DNA from 2 places in the Streptomyces manipurensis genome. Region 2 is predicted to be linked to the other one. Evidence: riboswitches for the same ligand, from Rfam matches in the RefSeq annotation. Region 2 holds a riboswitch; the other holds the start of a gene.
What was found. Region 2 has a riboswitch for ZMP and ZTP ahead of glyA (serine hydroxymethyltransferase). Riboswitches for the same ligand answer to the same signal wherever they lie in the genome.
Positions count from the first base shown of each region.

Region 1: another riboswitch for ZMP and ZTP. It lies ahead of ACPU2J_RS27865 (bifunctional 5,10-methylenetetrahydrofolate dehydrogenase/5,10-methenyltetrahydrofolate cyclohydrolase); the one in region 2 lies ahead of glyA (serine hydroxymethyltransferase).

Region 1 covers NZ_CP186950.1:6,094,671-6,102,611, forward strand. Annotated here, with positions in the region: gene ACPU2J_RS27850 (amino acid permease) at 1-628, shown strand, start outside; gene ACPU2J_RS27855 (RNA polymerase sigma factor) at 806-2,401, opposite strand; gene ACPU2J_RS27860 (methyltransferase domain-containing protein) at 2,612-3,385, opposite strand; ZMP/ZTP riboswitch at 3,442-3,542, shown strand; gene ACPU2J_RS27865 (bifunctional 5,10-methylenetetrahydrofolate dehydrogenase/5,10-methenyltetrahydrofolate cyclohydrolase) at 3,639-4,484, shown strand; gene ACPU2J_RS27870 (NAD(P)/FAD-dependent oxidoreductase) at 4,509-5,942, opposite strand; gene ACPU2J_RS27875 (hypothetical protein) at 6,509-6,901, opposite strand; gene ACPU2J_RS27880 (hypothetical protein) at 7,141-7,563, shown strand; gene ACPU2J_RS27885 (helix-turn-helix domain-containing protein) at 7,549-7,941, opposite strand, start outside.
Region 2 covers NZ_CP186950.1:4,509,810-4,517,750, reverse strand. Annotated here, with positions in the region: gene trpS (tryptophan--tRNA ligase) at 1-508, opposite strand, end outside; gene glyA (serine hydroxymethyltransferase) at 630-1,898, opposite strand; ZMP/ZTP riboswitch at 1,932-2,022, opposite strand; gene rocD (ornithine--oxo-acid transaminase) at 2,141-3,346, shown strand; gene ACPU2J_RS21005 (glutathionylspermidine synthase family protein) at 3,407-4,606, opposite strand; gene ACPU2J_RS21000 (hypothetical protein) at 4,614-4,916, opposite strand; gene ACPU2J_RS20995 (hypothetical protein) at 5,033-5,881, shown strand; gene ACPU2J_RS20990 (PLP-dependent aminotransferase family protein) at 5,931-7,325, opposite strand; gene ACPU2J_RS20985 (carboxymuconolactone decarboxylase family protein) at 7,373-7,882, shown strand.

The DNA of each region.
Region 1 (7,941 bases), 1.6 Mb from region 2:
GGCCGTCGTCTACCTGCTGGGCACCCTCTCCGTGTTCGGCCTCGTCGCCCACGACCGGCTCGTCGCCTCCGAGGCCCCCTTCACGGACGCCGTGAACGCCATGTTCGGCGGCACCTGGGGCGGCACCCTCGTCGCCTGCGCCGCCGTGATCTCGATGGCCGGCGCGCTCAACGGCTGGACCCTGCTCAGCGCCCAGACCCCGTACGCCGCCGCGAAGGACGGGCTCTTCCCGCGCGCCTTCGAGAAGAAGCGGCGCGGCGTCCCGGTGGTCGGTGTCGTCGTCACCACATCCCTGGCCTCCGCCCTGACCGTCTACAACTACACGGCGGGCTCCGGCGGCGTCTTCGAGATCCTGGTCCTGGTCACCGTCTTCACGGCGACCGTCCCCTACCTGCTCTCCACCGCCGCGCAGATCTACTTCCTGCTCTCGGGCCGCGCCGAGCGCGTGCACCGAGGGCGGCTGGCCCGCGACGGCGCCCTGGCCTGCCTGGCCTTCGGCTTCTCCATGTGGCTGGTGGCCGGCTCCGGCTACGCGGCCGTCTACCAGGGCGTACTCTTCCTCTTCGCCGGAGTCGCCGTCTACGCCGTGATGGCCGCCCGCCGACACCGCCCGGCCCCCACCGCCTGACCCGCGGCCCGCGCGGGCCCGCCCCACGAAGACCTCCGCCCCGCCGGGCGGAGGTCTTCGCGCGTGCGCCACGGCCCCGGCCGGGCGGCGGCCGCCCCCGGTGCGGACCGGCCGCCGCCCGGGTACGCGGAAGCCCCCGCCCCGCCGGTGGCGGGACGGGGGCTCCGACGGGCCCGGTCAGTCCAGGTAGTCGCGCAGGACCTGCGAGCGCGACGGGTGGCGCAGCTTCGACATGGTCTTGGACTCGATCTGGCGGATGCGCTCACGGGTGACCCCGTACACGCGGCCGATCTCGTCCAGGGTCTTCGGCTGGCCGTCGTTGAGGCCGTAGCGCATCGACACCACGCCCGCCTCACGCTCCGAGAGCGTGCCCAGGATCGACTGGAGCTGCTCCTGGAGGAAGGTGAAGGAGACCGCGTCCGCGGGCACGACCGCCTCGGAGTCCTCGATGAGGTCACCGAACTCGCTGTCGCCCTCCTCACCCAGCGGGGTGTGCAGGGAGATCGGCTCGCGGCCGTACTTCTGGACCTCGATGACCTTCTCGGGGGTCATGTCGAGCTCCTTGCCCAGCTCCTCCGGAGTGGGCTCCCGGCCGAGGTCCTGGAGCATCTGGCGCTGCACACGGGCGAGCTTGTTGATGATCTCGACCATGTGGACGGGGATGCGGATGGTGCGCGACTGGTCGGCCATGGCACGCGTGATCGCCTGCCGGATCCACCAGGTCGCGTACGTGGAGAACTTGAAGCCCTTGGTGTAGTCGAACTTCTCGACCGCGCGGATCAGGCCGACGTTGCCCTCCTGGATCAGGTCCAGGAAGAGCATGCCGCGGCCGGTGTAGCGCTTGGCGAGGGAGACCACGAGGCGGAGGTTGGCCTCCAGCAGGTGGTTCTTCGCGCGGCGACCGTCCTCGACGAGGATCTCCAGCTCGCGCTTGAACGCGGGCTTGTGGTCCTCTTCCTCCTCGAGCTTGTACTCGGAGAAGAGACCGGCCTCGATGCGCTTGGCGAGCTCCACCTCCTGCTCGGCGTTGAGGAGCGGCACCTTGCCGATCAGCTTGAGGTAGTCCTTGACCGGGTCGGCGGTGGCGCCGGCCACCATGACCGTCTGCGCCGGGGCGTCGTCCTCGTCCTCGTCGGACAGCACGAAGCCCTGGGTGCCGGCCTTGGGAGCCTCCTCCTCGACCTCGTCGACGAGGTCCTCGGCGGCCCAGTCCTCACCCTCGGCGGCCGGGTTCTCGCCCTCGTCGGAGTCCTTGGCGCCGGTCTTCTTCGCCGCGGCGGTCTTCTTCACCGCGGTCTTCTTGGCGGCGGTCTTCTTGACCGTGCGCTTCTTGGGCTCGGCGGCGGCCTCGGCCGGCGCCTCACCCGCCGCGGCGGCCGACGGAGCGGATATCGCCGCGGCCGCGGAGGCGGCGGTGGTGGCGGGCGCGGCCGTGGCCGCGGTCTTGCGCGCGCCGATGGGGCGCGGCGCGGCGGTGGCCTTCTTGGTCACGGTGCGGGCCGGAGCGGCGGCAGCCTTGCGGGGCTTCTTCGCGGCGGCCTTGGTGGCGGGGGCCGCGCTGACGTGAAGGGCGACACCCTCCTCGTCGAGGACCTGGTTCAGACTGCGCAGGACCCGCTTCCACTGGTCCACCGGGATGCGGCCGGCCTCGAAGGCCTGGCGCACGTCGTCACCGTTGATGTGACCCTGCTCGCGGCCGCGCTCGACCAGCGCTACCAGGGCCTCGGATTCGGCGATCTCCGGAGGGAACGTACGGGACGGGCTGAGCGACACAAGGAGCCTCTCGTTGCGAACAGACAGTGGTGGGCGGGACATCATCGCGCGAACTCGGGAAACAGAGCCGAGGGGGGTCTGTATTCCGGGCCGCGCGAGGACACCTGTCGGTTCATCGCGTGCCCGAGTCGATTCGTTACGCGCTGAATTGAGTGACCTGCGCCACGCCACGACGGGGCAACCGATCCGGCGTGGATCCGTCCGCCCCGATCAGCCCTCTCGGTGGTCCGTTTTGCGGGCCTTGATGAGGAAACGGGCGGTGTGGGCGACGAACGGGCCGTCCCTTTCGATCTGTTCGTGCAGTTCGCGCAGCCGGTCCCGGTACTGCCCGACCGTGAAACCGGGCACCATCCAGATCACCTTGCGCAGGAAGTAGATCACCGCGCCGATGTCGTGGAACTCCGTACGCAGCCGCTCGGAGCGCAGGTCCACCACCTCCAGGCCGGCCGCGGTGGCGTCGGCGACCGCGTCGTCGGGGTGCCGGCCGCGCCGCACCTCCTCCGGCTGGGGCCCGAGGAAGTACTCGACGAGCTCGAAGACGCTCGCCGGGCCGACCTGCTGCGAGAGGTACGTCCCGCCCGGCGCGAGCACGCGCGCGATCTCGTCCCACCAGATCGTCACCGGGTGCCGGCTGGTCACCAGCTCGAAGGCCTCGTCACCGAAGGGCAGCGGGGGCTCGTCGGAGTCCGCGACCACCACCGCGCCCAGCGGGTGCAGCAGCTTCGTCGCCCGCCGGACGTTCGGCGGCCAGGACTCGGTGGCCGCGGTGAGGGCCGGGAGGGGCCCCGCGCCGGCGAGGACCTCGCCGCCGCCGGTCTGGATGTCCAGGGCGGAACGGACCCGGGCCAGGTGCTCGCCGAGCAGCCGCTGGTAGCCCCAGGAGGGGCGCTGCTCGGTCGCCCTGCCGTCGAGCCACGAGAAGTCCCAGCCGTCGACGGACACGGTCTCGGCTTCGGCGACAAGATGGTCGAAAGTGCGCGTCATGCATTGATCGTCGCAGGTGGGACGTCGGTGGACCACCGGATAAGTCGATTACAGTGGGGGCGGGCCGTGACTGGCGTTCGGGTGGATCACCACCGGGGAGCGGCCCGGCGTACACGCACCTCCCGTACGTCGACTGCCGCGCGCCTGGGCGACCGCGAACCGCGATCCGCAGCGACGTTCAGGAGACCCCGTGACGACCGCCCAGACTGCCACTGCCACTGCCACTGCCACCGCCGCCGGTACCGCCCGCCTCATGGACGGCACCGCCCTCGCCCGCCGCGTCTCGGAGCGCACCGCCGCCCTCGCGGCGAAGATCACCGAGCGCACCGGCACCGCCCCCTGCCTCGCGACCGTACTGGTCGGCGAGGACCCGGCCTCCGTCACCTACGTGCGCATGAAGCAGAACCGCTGCGCCAAGGCCGGCATCACCTCCCGCCACGTGGAGCTGCCTGCCTCGACCACCACCGAGGAGCTCGTCGCCGCGATCACGGCGCTCTCCGAGGACCCGGAGATCAGCGGCATCCTGCTCCAGCACCCGGTCCCGCACCACATCGACGAGCGGGCCGCCTTCGAGGCGATCGCCCCCGGCAAGGACGTCGACGGGGTCACCATGCACTCCTTCGCCGCCATGGGCTTCGGCCTGCCCGGCTTCGTCTCCTGCACCCCCGGCGGCATCATGCGCCTGCTCGCCGAGTACGACGTGGACCTCACCGGCAAGCACGCCGTGGTCGTCGGCCGCAGCGCCATCCTCGGCAAGCCGGCCGGGATGCTGCTGCTGGAGCAGAACGCCACCGTCACCTACTGCCACTCGCGCACCCGGGACCTCCCCGAGATCGTGCGCCAGGCGGACGTCCTGGTCGCCGCCGTCGGCAAGGCCGAATTCATCCGCGGCGAGGACATCAAGCCGGGCGCGGTGGTCCTGGACGCCGGCTACAACGAGGGCAACGTGGGCGACGTCCACTTCGAGTCGGCCGCGGCCCGCGCCTCCCTGATCACGCCCGTCCCGGGCGGTGTCGGCCCGATGACCATCGCCGTGCTGCTGGAGCAGACGGTCCAGGCGGCCGCCGCCCAGGCCGGACTGGACCTCGCGGAGCTCTGACGCGGCCCCGCAGGGGTCACGGGCTCAGCGGGCCCGGCCGACGGGGTCGGCCGGGCCGGGACGCCGGGCCAGCCCGGCGAGCGCGCGCTCGGCGAGGGTCAGCGGGGGCCCGGCCGGGGCGCCGCGCTCCGAGGCGCGCAGGACGTGCCACACCACCGACGGCCGCAGCCAGTGCGCCGGCCCGCTGCTCATGGTGATCACCCGGAAGAAGGCGTCGGTGAGTTCCCGGCGGGTGGTGGCTCCCGTCATCAGCCGGCCGACGTAGGCGTTGAGCAGCCCGGCCCCGGTCCGCGGCCGCATGCCCGTGGCCCCCGGGTAGAGGATGTCCTGCGAGGTGGCCAGGTCCCAGGCGGTGGCCACCCGCGGGGCGATCGCGCGCTGCGCGGCCCGCCCGAAGCCCGGAGCCGCGACGCCGGTGTCCCGCAGCAGGTCGCGTACCGCCAGCAGTCCCTGCGCGGCGACGGTCATGCCCTGGCCGTACAGAGGGTTGAACGTCGCGACCGAGTCGCCGACGGCGAAGAACCCGTCGGGCAGGGCGGCCTTCTCGAAGAAGATCCGGCGGTTGGCGTTGCCCCGGGTGACGGCGACGTCCGTGAGGGGCCTGCGGCCCTCCAGCAGCTCACCGACGATCGGGTCGCGCACGCTCCTGGCGAACGGGACGAACGCGTCGGGGTCCCCCGTGGGGCGGCCGCCGCGGGTGCCCGACAGGGTCGCCTGCCACTGCCCGTTCTCGATGGGCACGATGGTGGCCGTCCGCCCCGGCACGGGCACCCTCGGATCGGACTGCACGTTGACGATGGGGAAGCCCGCCGCGTGCGCCCCGGCGGGCGCCTCGAAGACCCGGGTCGCGTAGACCAGCCCCGAGTCGACCTCGGCCCGGCGCAGGCCGGTCACCCCGAGGGCCCGGAGCCACTGCACGGCGTGGGAGCCGCGCCCGGACGCGTCGACCACCAGGTCGGCGGGGACGGAGCGGCCCCGATCCTCCGGTGTGTCGACGAGGACCCCGGTGACCCGGGCCGCGCTGCCCAGCAGTCCGCCGACCCGGCCGTTCTGGAGGGTGCGGACACCCGGCAGGGCCGTCACCCGGGCCCGTACCACCGAGTCCAGGAGGTCCCGGCTGCAGGAGATGCTGAACTGCATCTCCGGGCGGCGCGGGATCCAGCCCTGGGCGGTCATGGTGACCAGGTCGGCGGGCAGGCTGCGGCGCAGCGCACCGGCGGCCGTCCAGCCCTCGGTGATGCCGGGGAGGATCCGCTCGATCGCCCGCGCCCCTCCCGACCACAGCACGTGGACGTGCCGCGCCTGCGGCAGCCCGCGGCGCGGGGCCGGGCCCACCGGGAGCGTGTCCGCGTCGATGAGCGTGACCGTCGCGTGCTCGGCGAGGACGGCGGCCGCGAGCAGGCCGGCCATGCTGCCGCCGATGACGACGACGTGCGGGGCCGGGGAGGACTGCGTCATGGTGTCGGGCTCTCTGTCGGGGCCGCGCCGACGGCAGCGGCGTGCGGGGGCGGTGGCGTGTGCGGCGCCCGGCGGCGGGCCGTACGGGGTGAACGGCACCCGGCACCGAAGGCGCGCGGGCGAGCGCGCGAGCCCGGGGGATCGCGCGGCCCGGGTCCGTGCCCGGTACGCGCGGCCGGGGAACCCGCGGCCCGGGAAGGCGTGGCCGGGGAGCCTGGGGCTCGGACAGGCGTGGCCCGGGAGCCTGGGGCTCGGGAACGTGCGACCCGGGAAGCCGCGGCTTGGGAGGGCGTGGCCGGGGAGCCTGGGGTTCGGACAAGCGGGACTGGGTTCCTGCCGCTCGGGAGTGCCACCCGGGAAGCCGCGGCTTGGGAAGGCGTGGCCCGGGAGCCTGCGGCTCGGCCAGGCGGGCCCGGAAACGTGAGGTTCGGGCATGCGGGCCCGGGAACGTGCGGCTCCGGAAGCCAGGGAACGTGCGGCCGGGGCCGGGGCCGGGGCCGGGGCCGGTGCCGGGGCCTGGGCCTGCGCGGCGGCGGCGCGGGGTGCCCGCAGGGCTCGCGTGCGGCTCATGCCGCGCCCCGCCCGTCCGCCGGCTCCGCAGAATGCCGGCCGCAGGGCGTCGAGCCGGTAGCGGCGGCTGGGGGCCGGGTGTGCTCCGTCCGGCTCGTGCCGTCCGTCGGCAGGAGGTCGGCGTGCACGGCGAGGAAGCGCTGTACGTCCGCCGCGTGCCCCGGCCCGACCAGGCCGGTGCCCGCGGCGCGGGTGGCGCGCGGCGGCCGGAAGCACCGGTGCGCGCGGGCGGAGGGCACCACGCCCGGTAAGTGCTCGGGGGCGACGCCGGAGAGTCGGCCCGGCCGCTCGGGGGCGGGCACTTCGGCGGGGGCCGGGCCCTGTTGCTCCGCGAGTGCCCCGGCCCGGTGCCGGACCGCGGCGAGCCCCGGGCGGGGGACGGCTCGCACCGGCGAACCTCCCTGTGTCGACAAGACGTTCGAGTCGGTCTGCTGGGTGCAGCGTAGCCCGCCGCCCCGGGCCGGACCAGGCGCTTCCGCCACCTTCCCCGCCGGCCCGTTACCCCGGAGGTAATCGACCCGTGCGGGACGGCCCGGCAGGGTGGGGGCATCGGGTTCCGGGGCCGCGCACTCGGGTCCGGAACCCGTCTCCCACCTGCCGGTCCGACCTCGACGGAGGCTGATCCCCGATGTCCGCAACCCTGCTCACCGGAATCGCCCGTACCACCGTCCCGCAGACCGCCCTGCGGCGGTTCCTCGCCCTCGACGCCGTGGTCACCACCGCCAACGGCCTTGCCTACGTGGCGTTCTCCGCCCCCCTGTCCCGCCTCCTCGGCGTCGGGCAGGAGCTCCTGCTCGGGCTCGGCGTCTTCCTGGCCGCGTACGGCGCGGGCGTGGCCTGGCTCGCCTCGCGCCGCCGGCCGCCGGTCCTCGGGGTGCGTCTTGTCATCGAGGGCAACTACGCCTGGGCGGCGCTGAGTCTGCTGTCGCTCGCGCTCTGGTTCGAGCCGACGACCGCGGGTCTGCTGTGGATTCCCGCGCAGGCCCTGACGGTGGCCGGCTTCGCCCTGCTTCAGCAGCTCGCCCTGCGCGCGGGCTCAGTCCCCGAGTGAGCGCAGGTACTTCACCGTCGCCGGATCGGCCGGGAGCATCGTCTCGATGGCCAGCTCGGCGACGGTCACGTCCATCGGGGTGTTGAAGGTCGCGATGGACGACACGAAGGACAGCACGTGCCCGTCGTGCTCGATGACCAGCGGGAGCGCGATGGCGGCGACGGGTTCGAGCGGCGGCCCGTCGCCCGGTCGCTCCGCGACGGGGTAGGCCGACACCTCCTCGTACAGCGCGCGCAGCGGCTCGGAGCGGGCCAGGGCGATCTGGCGTTCCATCTGGTGGAGCAGGTGCCCGCGCCACTCCCGGAGGTTGCGGATCCTCGGAGCCAGCCCCTCGGGGTGCAGGGTGATCCGCATGGCGTTGAGCGGCGGGGTCAGCAG
Region 2 (7,941 bases):
CGTTGAAGCGCTCCGCGAGGTCGCGGGTCAGCTCGATGTGCTGGCGCTGGTCCTCGCCGACGGGGACGGCGTCGGCCTGGTAGAGCAGGATGTCGGCGACCTGGAGGATCGGGTAGGTGAACAGGCCGACGCTGGCGCTGTTGACCCCGCCCTTCGCGGACTTGTCCTTGAACTGGGTCATCCGGCTGGCCTCGCCGAAGCCGGTGATGCAGTTCATCACCCAGCCGAGCTGCGCGTGCTCGGGCACGTGGCTCTGGACGAAGAGCGTGCACCGCTCGGGGTCCAGGCCGGCCGCCAGCAGCTGGGCGGCGGAGAGGCGGGTGTTCGCGCGCAGGTCCTTCGGGTCCTGGGGCACGGTGATCGCGTGCAGGTCGACGACCATGTAGAACGCGTCGTGCGTCTCCTGCAGGGCCACGTACTGGCGGATGGCTCCGAGGTAGTTCCCGAGGTGGAACGAACCGGAGGTGGGCTGGATGCCGGAGAGCGCGCGAGGACGATCAGAAGCCATGGCCTCATTGTCTCAGGTACGGAAGCAGGCTCGGGCACCCCGGCGGGGCCGCACGTCCAGCCCCGCCGGCGTCTGAGGCGCGGGCGTGCGGGGGCAGCGCCCCCGGCACGGCGCCGCAGGTTCACGACAGCGGAAGCCCGGGGGCCGGGAAGGCGGCCATGAGGTCGGTGACCTCGGCGCGGATCACCCCGAGGGCCTGCTCGTCCCCCTTCGCGGCGGCGTCCACCGCGCGCGCGATCCAGTCCGCCACCAGCGGCATGTGCTCCGCGGTCAGCCCCCGCGAGGTCAGCGACGGCGTGCCGATCCGGATCCCCGAGGGGTCGAACGGCTTGCGCGGGTCGAACGGCACGGTGTTGTGGTTCACGACGATCCCGGCCCGGTCCAGGGCCTTGGCCGCCACCTTGCCCGGCACGTCCTTGCCGGTCAGGTCGATCAGGATCAGGTGGTTGTCCGTACCGCCCGAGACCAGGTCGAAGCCCCGCTCCAGCAGAACCGCGGCCAGCGCCTTCGCGTTGGCGACGACGGCGTGCGCGTACCGGACGAAGGACGGCTGCGCCGCCTCGTGCAGGGCCACCGCGATGCCCGCCGTCGTCTGGTTGTGCGGGCCGCCCTGGAGCCCGGGGAAGACCGCCTTGTCGATCGCCTTCGCGTGCTCCTCGCGGCACATCAGCATCGCGCCGCGCGGACCGCGCAGGGTCTTGTGCGTGGTGGTGGAGACGACGTCCACGTGCCCCGCCGGGGAGGGGTGCGCGCCGCCCGCGATCAGGCCGGCGATGTGGGCGACGTCCGCGACGAGCACCGCGCCCGCCTCCTGGGCGATCGAGGCGAAGGCGGCGAAGTCGATCGTGCGCGGCAGGGCGGTGCCGCCGCAGAAGATCAGCCTGGGCCGTTCGGCGAGGGCCTGCTCGCGCACCGCGTCGTAGTCGATCAGCCCGGTGTCGGCCCGTACGCCGTACTGCACGCCGCGGAACCACGAGCCGGTCGCCGAGACGCCCCAGCCGTGCGTCAGGTGGCCGCCCATCGGCAGGGCCATGCCCATCACGGTGTCGCCGGGCTGCGCGAAGGCCAGGTAAACGGCCAGGTTCGCCGGGGACCCGGAGTACGGCTGCACGTTGGCGTGGTCCACGCCGAACAGGCCCTTGGCCCGCTCGACCGCGAGGGCCTCGATCCGGTCGATGTTCTGCTGGCCCTCGTAGTAGCGGCGGCCGGGGTAGCCCTCGCTGTACTTGTTCTGCAGCACGGTGCCGGAGGCTTCGAGCACGGCCGCGGACACGTAGTTCTCGCTGGGGATCAGGCGCAGGGTCTGCGCCTGGAGCACTTCTTCGGCCGCGACGAAGGACGCCAGTTCGGGGTCGGTCGCGGACAGGGCGGGATGGCGGCTCGCGTTCATGCGGGCTCCTCCGGGGTCGATGTGATCGGTACCCCGCGAGGCCCAGGCGAGCGGCCCTGTGTGCGGTCGAACGCGCACGACTCCCCCGGAGTCGGTTCTCCGTGCGCCAGTCGCCGTGCGTACCGAACACCTTAGCGGGCGCGCCGCGGTGGAGGTTTCTGCGTCCGGGATCCGAGCGACGATAAGAAGGTGACGCCACCCTCGTCACCGCTTCAACGGCCAGACGGACGATCGGAGACCCCGTGTCGACAACAGCTGACGCCATCCGCTCCGCCGACGCGCACAGCGCGCACACCTACCACCCGCTGCCCGTCGTGGTCGCGTCCGCCGAAGGCGCGTGGATGACCGACGTCGAGGGCCGCAGATACCTCGACATGCTCGCCGGGTACTCGGCGCTCAACTTCGGGCACGGCAACCGGCGGCTGATCGACGCCGCGCGGGCCCAGCTGGAGCGGGTCACCCTCACCTCCCGGGCCTTCTACCACGACCGGTTCGCCGACTTCTGCGCCGAACTCGCCGCGCTGTGCGGCAAGGAGATGGTGCTGCCGATGAACACGGGCGCGGAGGCGGTGGAGACGGCCGTGAAGACCGCCCGCAAGTGGGGCTACGAGGTCAAGGGCGTCCCGGACGGGCACGCCAAGATCGTGGTGGCCGCCGACAACTTCCACGGCCGGACCACGACCATCGTGTCCTTCTCCACCGACCACGACGCCCGCGACCACTTCGGCCCGTACACGCCGGGCTTCGAGATCGTCCCGTACGGGGACCTCACCGCGCTCTCCCACGCCGTCACCGAGAACACCGTGGCCGTGCTGCTGGAGCCGATCCAGGGCGAGGCGGGGGTGCTGGTGCCGCCCGCCGGGTACCTCGCCGGCGTCCGGGAGCTGACCCGCGAGCGCAGCGTCCTCTTCATCGCCGACGAGATCCAGTCGGGCCTCGGGCGCACCGGCGCCACCTTCGCCTGCGAGCACGAGGGCGTCGTCCCGGACATGTACGTCCTCGGCAAGGCGCTCGGCGGCGGGGTCGTCCCGGTCTCCGCCGTCGTCGCCGACCGCGACGTGCTCGGCGTGTTCCGGCCCGGCGAGCACGGCTCCACCTTCGGGGGGAACCCGCTCGCCTGCGCCGTCGCCCTGGAGGTCATCGCCATGCTGCGGACCGGCGAGTTCCAGCAGCGGGCCGCCGAGCTGGGCGACCACCTCCACCAGGAGCTGGGCCTGCTGGTCGGCGGGGGCGCCGTGACCGCCGTACGGGGGCGCGGCCTGTGGGCGGGCGTCGACATCGACCCGTCCCACGGCACCGGCCGGGAGATCTCCGAGAAGCTGATGGAGCGGGGCGTGCTCGTCAAGGACACCCACGGCTCCACCATCCGGCTCGCCCCGCCGCTGGTCATCGGCAAGGAGGACCTGGACTGGGGGCTGGACCAGCTCCGGGCGGTGCTGTCGGCCTGAGGACCGGAGGCCGCCGCCCGGAAGCCCGGGGCCGGGTGTCCCGGGCCCGGGCCGCGGGACTCAGAGGATGACGTGGGGCAGGAAGCGGGCGTACTCGTCCGTGACCGGCCCCGCCGATTCGCGGATGCCGAGCCCGGCCGCCTCGTCCTCGACCACCCACGCGCCGAGGACCACCCGGTTGCCGTCGAAGTCGGGCAGCGGGGCCAGGCCCTGGAAGCAGTACCGCTCCCCCGGCTGCGCCTCGAACGGCTCGGTGTCCTCACCCGCCGGGTGCAGGGTGACCCCCGCGCCCTCGCGGCCGAGGAGCGGCTTGGCCACGTAGCCGGCCGACTCGGGACCGGCCAGTTCGCGCGGGCCGTCGAGGTAGGCGGGCAGCAGGTTCGGGTGCTCGGGGAAGAGCTCCCAGAGGATCGCGAGCAGCGCCTTGTTCGAGAGCAGCATCTTCCACAGGGGCTCGATCCAGCAGGTGGTGCCGGAGCCGCCGCCGTGGTCGTAGGTGCCGAGGACCTGCGGGCCGAAGATGTCCGTGGCCAGCCACTCCCACGGGTAGAGCTTGAAGCAGCTGCGGATGAAGCGGAGCTTCTCGTCCACGAACCGGCCGGAGAGGCTGTCCCAGCCGATCTGCTCGACGGACAGCGCCTGGGTGTCCAGGCCGGCCTGCTCGGCGGTCTCCTGGAGGTAGGCGACCGTCATCAGGTCCTCGCCGAGCTCGTCGGTCTCGGAGTGGGCGAAGTGCAGCGGTCCGGGCGGCAGCAGCTCCGCCTGGCGGCGCCAGGCGTCCACGAGGCGCTCGTGGAGGGAGTTCCACTGGTCGGCGCCGGGGAAGCGTTCCTCCATCCAGAACCACTGCGGGCTGGCCGCCTCCACGAGGGAGGTGGGGGTGTCCGCGTTGTACTCCAGCATCTTGGCCGGGCCGGTGCCGTCGTAGCGCAGGTCGAAGCGGCCGTAGAGGGAGGGCTGTTCCGCCCGCCGGTGCCAGGACCGCGCGATCAGCGCGGCCAGCTCCGGATCGGTGATGCCGAGGTCGGCGAAGCGGTCGTGCTCGACGATGTGCGCGGCGGCGGCCAGGCACATCGCGTGCAGTTCCTCGACGACGTTCTCCAGCGCCTCCACCTCGGGCAGGGTGAAGGAGTAGTAGGCGCTCTCGTCCCAGTAGGGGCGCAGCGTGTCGTCCGGGTACCGGGTGAGGGGGTAGATCAGCCCCTGCTCCTCGACCGTCTTCTGCCAGCCGGGCCGCGGCTCGATGGTGTGGCGCTGCATGGTCGGGTCAGCCGCCGCTGGAGCCGGAGCCGGAGTGGCCGCCGATGCCGCCGCGGGTGACGGCGGACTTGTCGAAGCTGCCGCCCGTGACCTTGCCGGCGCTCACGTGGCCGCCGTAGTAGTAGGAGCCGGTGCCGCCGCTCTTGCACTCCTTGTTGTTCAGGTGCTGCAGCGTGGAGCGGGACGCACAGCGCCGGTCCGGTTCGTCGCTGCTGCCGCAGGCCACGAGGGTGGCCGCGAGCAGGCCCATCCCTCCGAGGGCGACGGCGCCGGAGCGCATGCGGCGCTGGTTGGTGCTGCTGCTGTCCATGTCTGCTGCTCCCCCTGGGGCCTCGCGTACTGCCGACAGAGTAGAGCGGGCATACCGGCCGATGGAATCCGGCCGCCGTGAGATCCGTGACCTAGAGTCAGTTCGTGCTGATTGGGATGATTTGCGCGCTCGGTGCGGCGGTGTGCTTCGGCACGGCGTCCGTCCTCCAGGCGGTCGCGACGCGGTCCGTGGAGCCGGGCAGCGGGTCCGGGGTGGACGCCGCGCTGCTGCTGCGGGCCGCGCGGCAGTGGCGCTACGTGCTGGGCCTCGGCCTGGACGCCGCCGGATTCGTGCTGCAGATCGTCGCGCTGCGGCACGTGCCGATCTACGTGGTCGGCGCGGCGCTGGCGGCCAGTCTGGCCGTGACGGCGGTGGTCGCCTCGCGGCTGATGGCGGTGCGGCTGTCGCGGGCGGAGTGGACCGCGGTGGGCGTGGTGTGCGCGGGACTGCTGATGCTGGGGCTCGCCGCCGGGAGGGAGGGCACCGGGACGGGCTCGCTCGCGCTGGAGCTGGGCCTGCTGGGAGTGGCGGCCCTGGTGCTGCTGGTCGGGGCGGTCGCGGGCGGGCTGCCGGACGGGCCGCGCGCGCTGGTCCTCGGCCTCGGGTCGGGCACGGGCTTCGGCGTGGTGGAGGTCTCCGTGCGGCTCGTCGACTCGCTGTGGGACGTCACGAACCCCGCCCTGTACGCGCTCCTGCTGGGCGGGGCGGCCGGCTTCCTGCTCCTCACCTCGGCGCTGGCCCGCGGCTCGGTGACGGTGGCGACGGCCGGCCTGGTGCTCGGGGAGACGGTCGGCCCCGCGGTGGTGGGCGTGGTCTGGCTCGGCGACCGCACCCGGGAGGGCCTGACCTGGCTGGCGGTGACGGGCTTCGCGGTGGCGGTGGCCGGCTCCCTGGCCCTGTCCCGCTTCGGCGAACCGGAGGCTCCACCGGCCCCGGCTCCACCCGCGGCGCCGCCCCCGCCGTGATGCCCGCACCCGGCGGACGGGCCCGGGGCGCCGGCACGGCGCCGCCGGGTCAGGGCAGCGCGGCGGCGAGCGCCGCGAGCGTCGGCGACCAGGCGCTGTCCGACGGGGTCCCGTAGCCGACGACCAGCGCGTCCCGCGGGGCGAGCTCGGCCTGCGGGTGCCGGAAGGCGGAGAGGCCGTGCACCGCGAGGTCCTGCCACGCGGCCGACTGCACCACGGACCGCTCCGTGCCCGCCGGCAGGTCCAGCACCGCGTGCAGGCCCGCCGCGATCCCGGAGACCGCCACCCGGTCCCCCACCGCCGCCACCAGCTCGTCGCGCCGCCGCCGGTAGCGCAGCCGCATCCCGCGCACGTGCCGGTCGTACGCCCCCGACGTGATGAACGCCGCCAGCGTGAGCTGCTCCAGCGCGCTGGACGTCCAGTCCGTGGCCCCCTTGACCGCCAGGACCTCGTCCACCATGCCCGGCGGGACCACCATCCATCCGATCCGCAGGCCGGGGGCGAGGGACTTGCTGGCCGTGCCGAGGTACACCACCCGCTCCGGGTCCAGGCCCTGGAGGGCGCCCACCGCCTGCCGGTCGTAGCGGAACTCCCCGTCGTAGTCGTCCTCCAGGACCAGCCCGCCGGTGGACCGCGCCCAGTCGACGACGGCCGCCCGGCGGGCCGGGGCCAGTGCCGCACCCGTCGGGAACTGGTGCGCCGGGGTCAGCAGCACCGCCCCCGGGCCGGCCGTCAGCTCCCCGGTACGGGCCCCCTCGCCGTCCACCCCCAACGGCCGGGTCCGCAGCCCCGCCCGCGTCAGCAGGTCCCGGTGGAAGTGCAGCCCGTACCCCTCGACGGCCACCTCCCGGACCTTCCGCGCCCGCAGCACCCCCGCCAGCAGGGTGAGCCCGTGCAGGAACCCGGCACACAGCACGATCCGCCCGGGGTCGGCGTACACCCCGCGCGCCCGCGTCAGGTATCCGGCGAGCGCCTCCCGCAGCTCGATCCGGCCGCGCGCCTCCTCCGCGTACCCGAAGGCGTCGTTCGGCGCGTCGGTCAGCGCCCGCCGGGCGGCCGACAGCCAGGCCGCGCGCGGGAAGGCGCCCAGGTCCGGGGAGCCGGGCACCAGGCTGTACGCCGGCCCCCTGCGCACGGGACGCCGTACGGGCGCGGGCGCCCCGGGCCGGCGCGGCCGGGCCCGTTCGGCCACCCGGGTCCCCGAGCCCTGGCGGGCCGTCAGCCAGCCCTCGGCGACGAGCTCGGCGTAGGCCTCGGCGACCGTGTTCCGGGCGACGCCCAGGTCCGCCGCGAGGCTCCGGGAGGACGGCAGCCGCGTCCCGGGCGCGAGCCGCCCGCTGCGCGCGGCCTCCCGCAGCGCCTCCGTGAGGCCGGCCCGCAGGCCCCGCCCGGCCGTCAGGTCCAGATGCAGGTCGGCGCCGAAAGTGGCCCACGAATCCGTCATGGATATGGACCATACCGGTGGGCCGCCTCCCGCCTACGGTGGATCGCATGACGAACGAAGCGAACACCGAGGGCACCCGCTACGGACACGAGCACACCCCCCGCATGCAGTGGGCCAAGGCCGCGCCGGAGCTCTACAAGGCCGTCCTGGCCCTGGAGATGACCGCGAAGAAGGGCCTGGACCCGGCCCTGGTCGAGCTCGTGAAGCTGCGCGCCTCGCAGATCAACCACTGCGCCTTCTGCATCGACATGCACACCAAGGACGCCATCGCCGCGGGCGAGAGCGTCGAACGGCTCGTCCTGCTGCCCGCGTGGGAGGAGGCGCGGCACTTCTACACGGAGAGGGAACTCGCCGCGATCGAGCTGACCGAGGCGGTCACCGTCCTGACGGACGGCTTCGTGCCGGACGAGGTCTACGAGCGGGCGGCGCAGCAGTTCGAGGAGCGCGAACTGGCCCAGCTGATCGGCGTCATCGCGACGATCAACGTGTGGAACCGCTTCGGGGTCGGCACCCGCATGGTGCCCGGCCACTACAAGGCCGGCATGTACGACAAGTAGCCGCGCACCGGAACGCGCAGAGCCCCGGCGCCTGGTGGCGCCGGGGCTCTGCGGTGGGA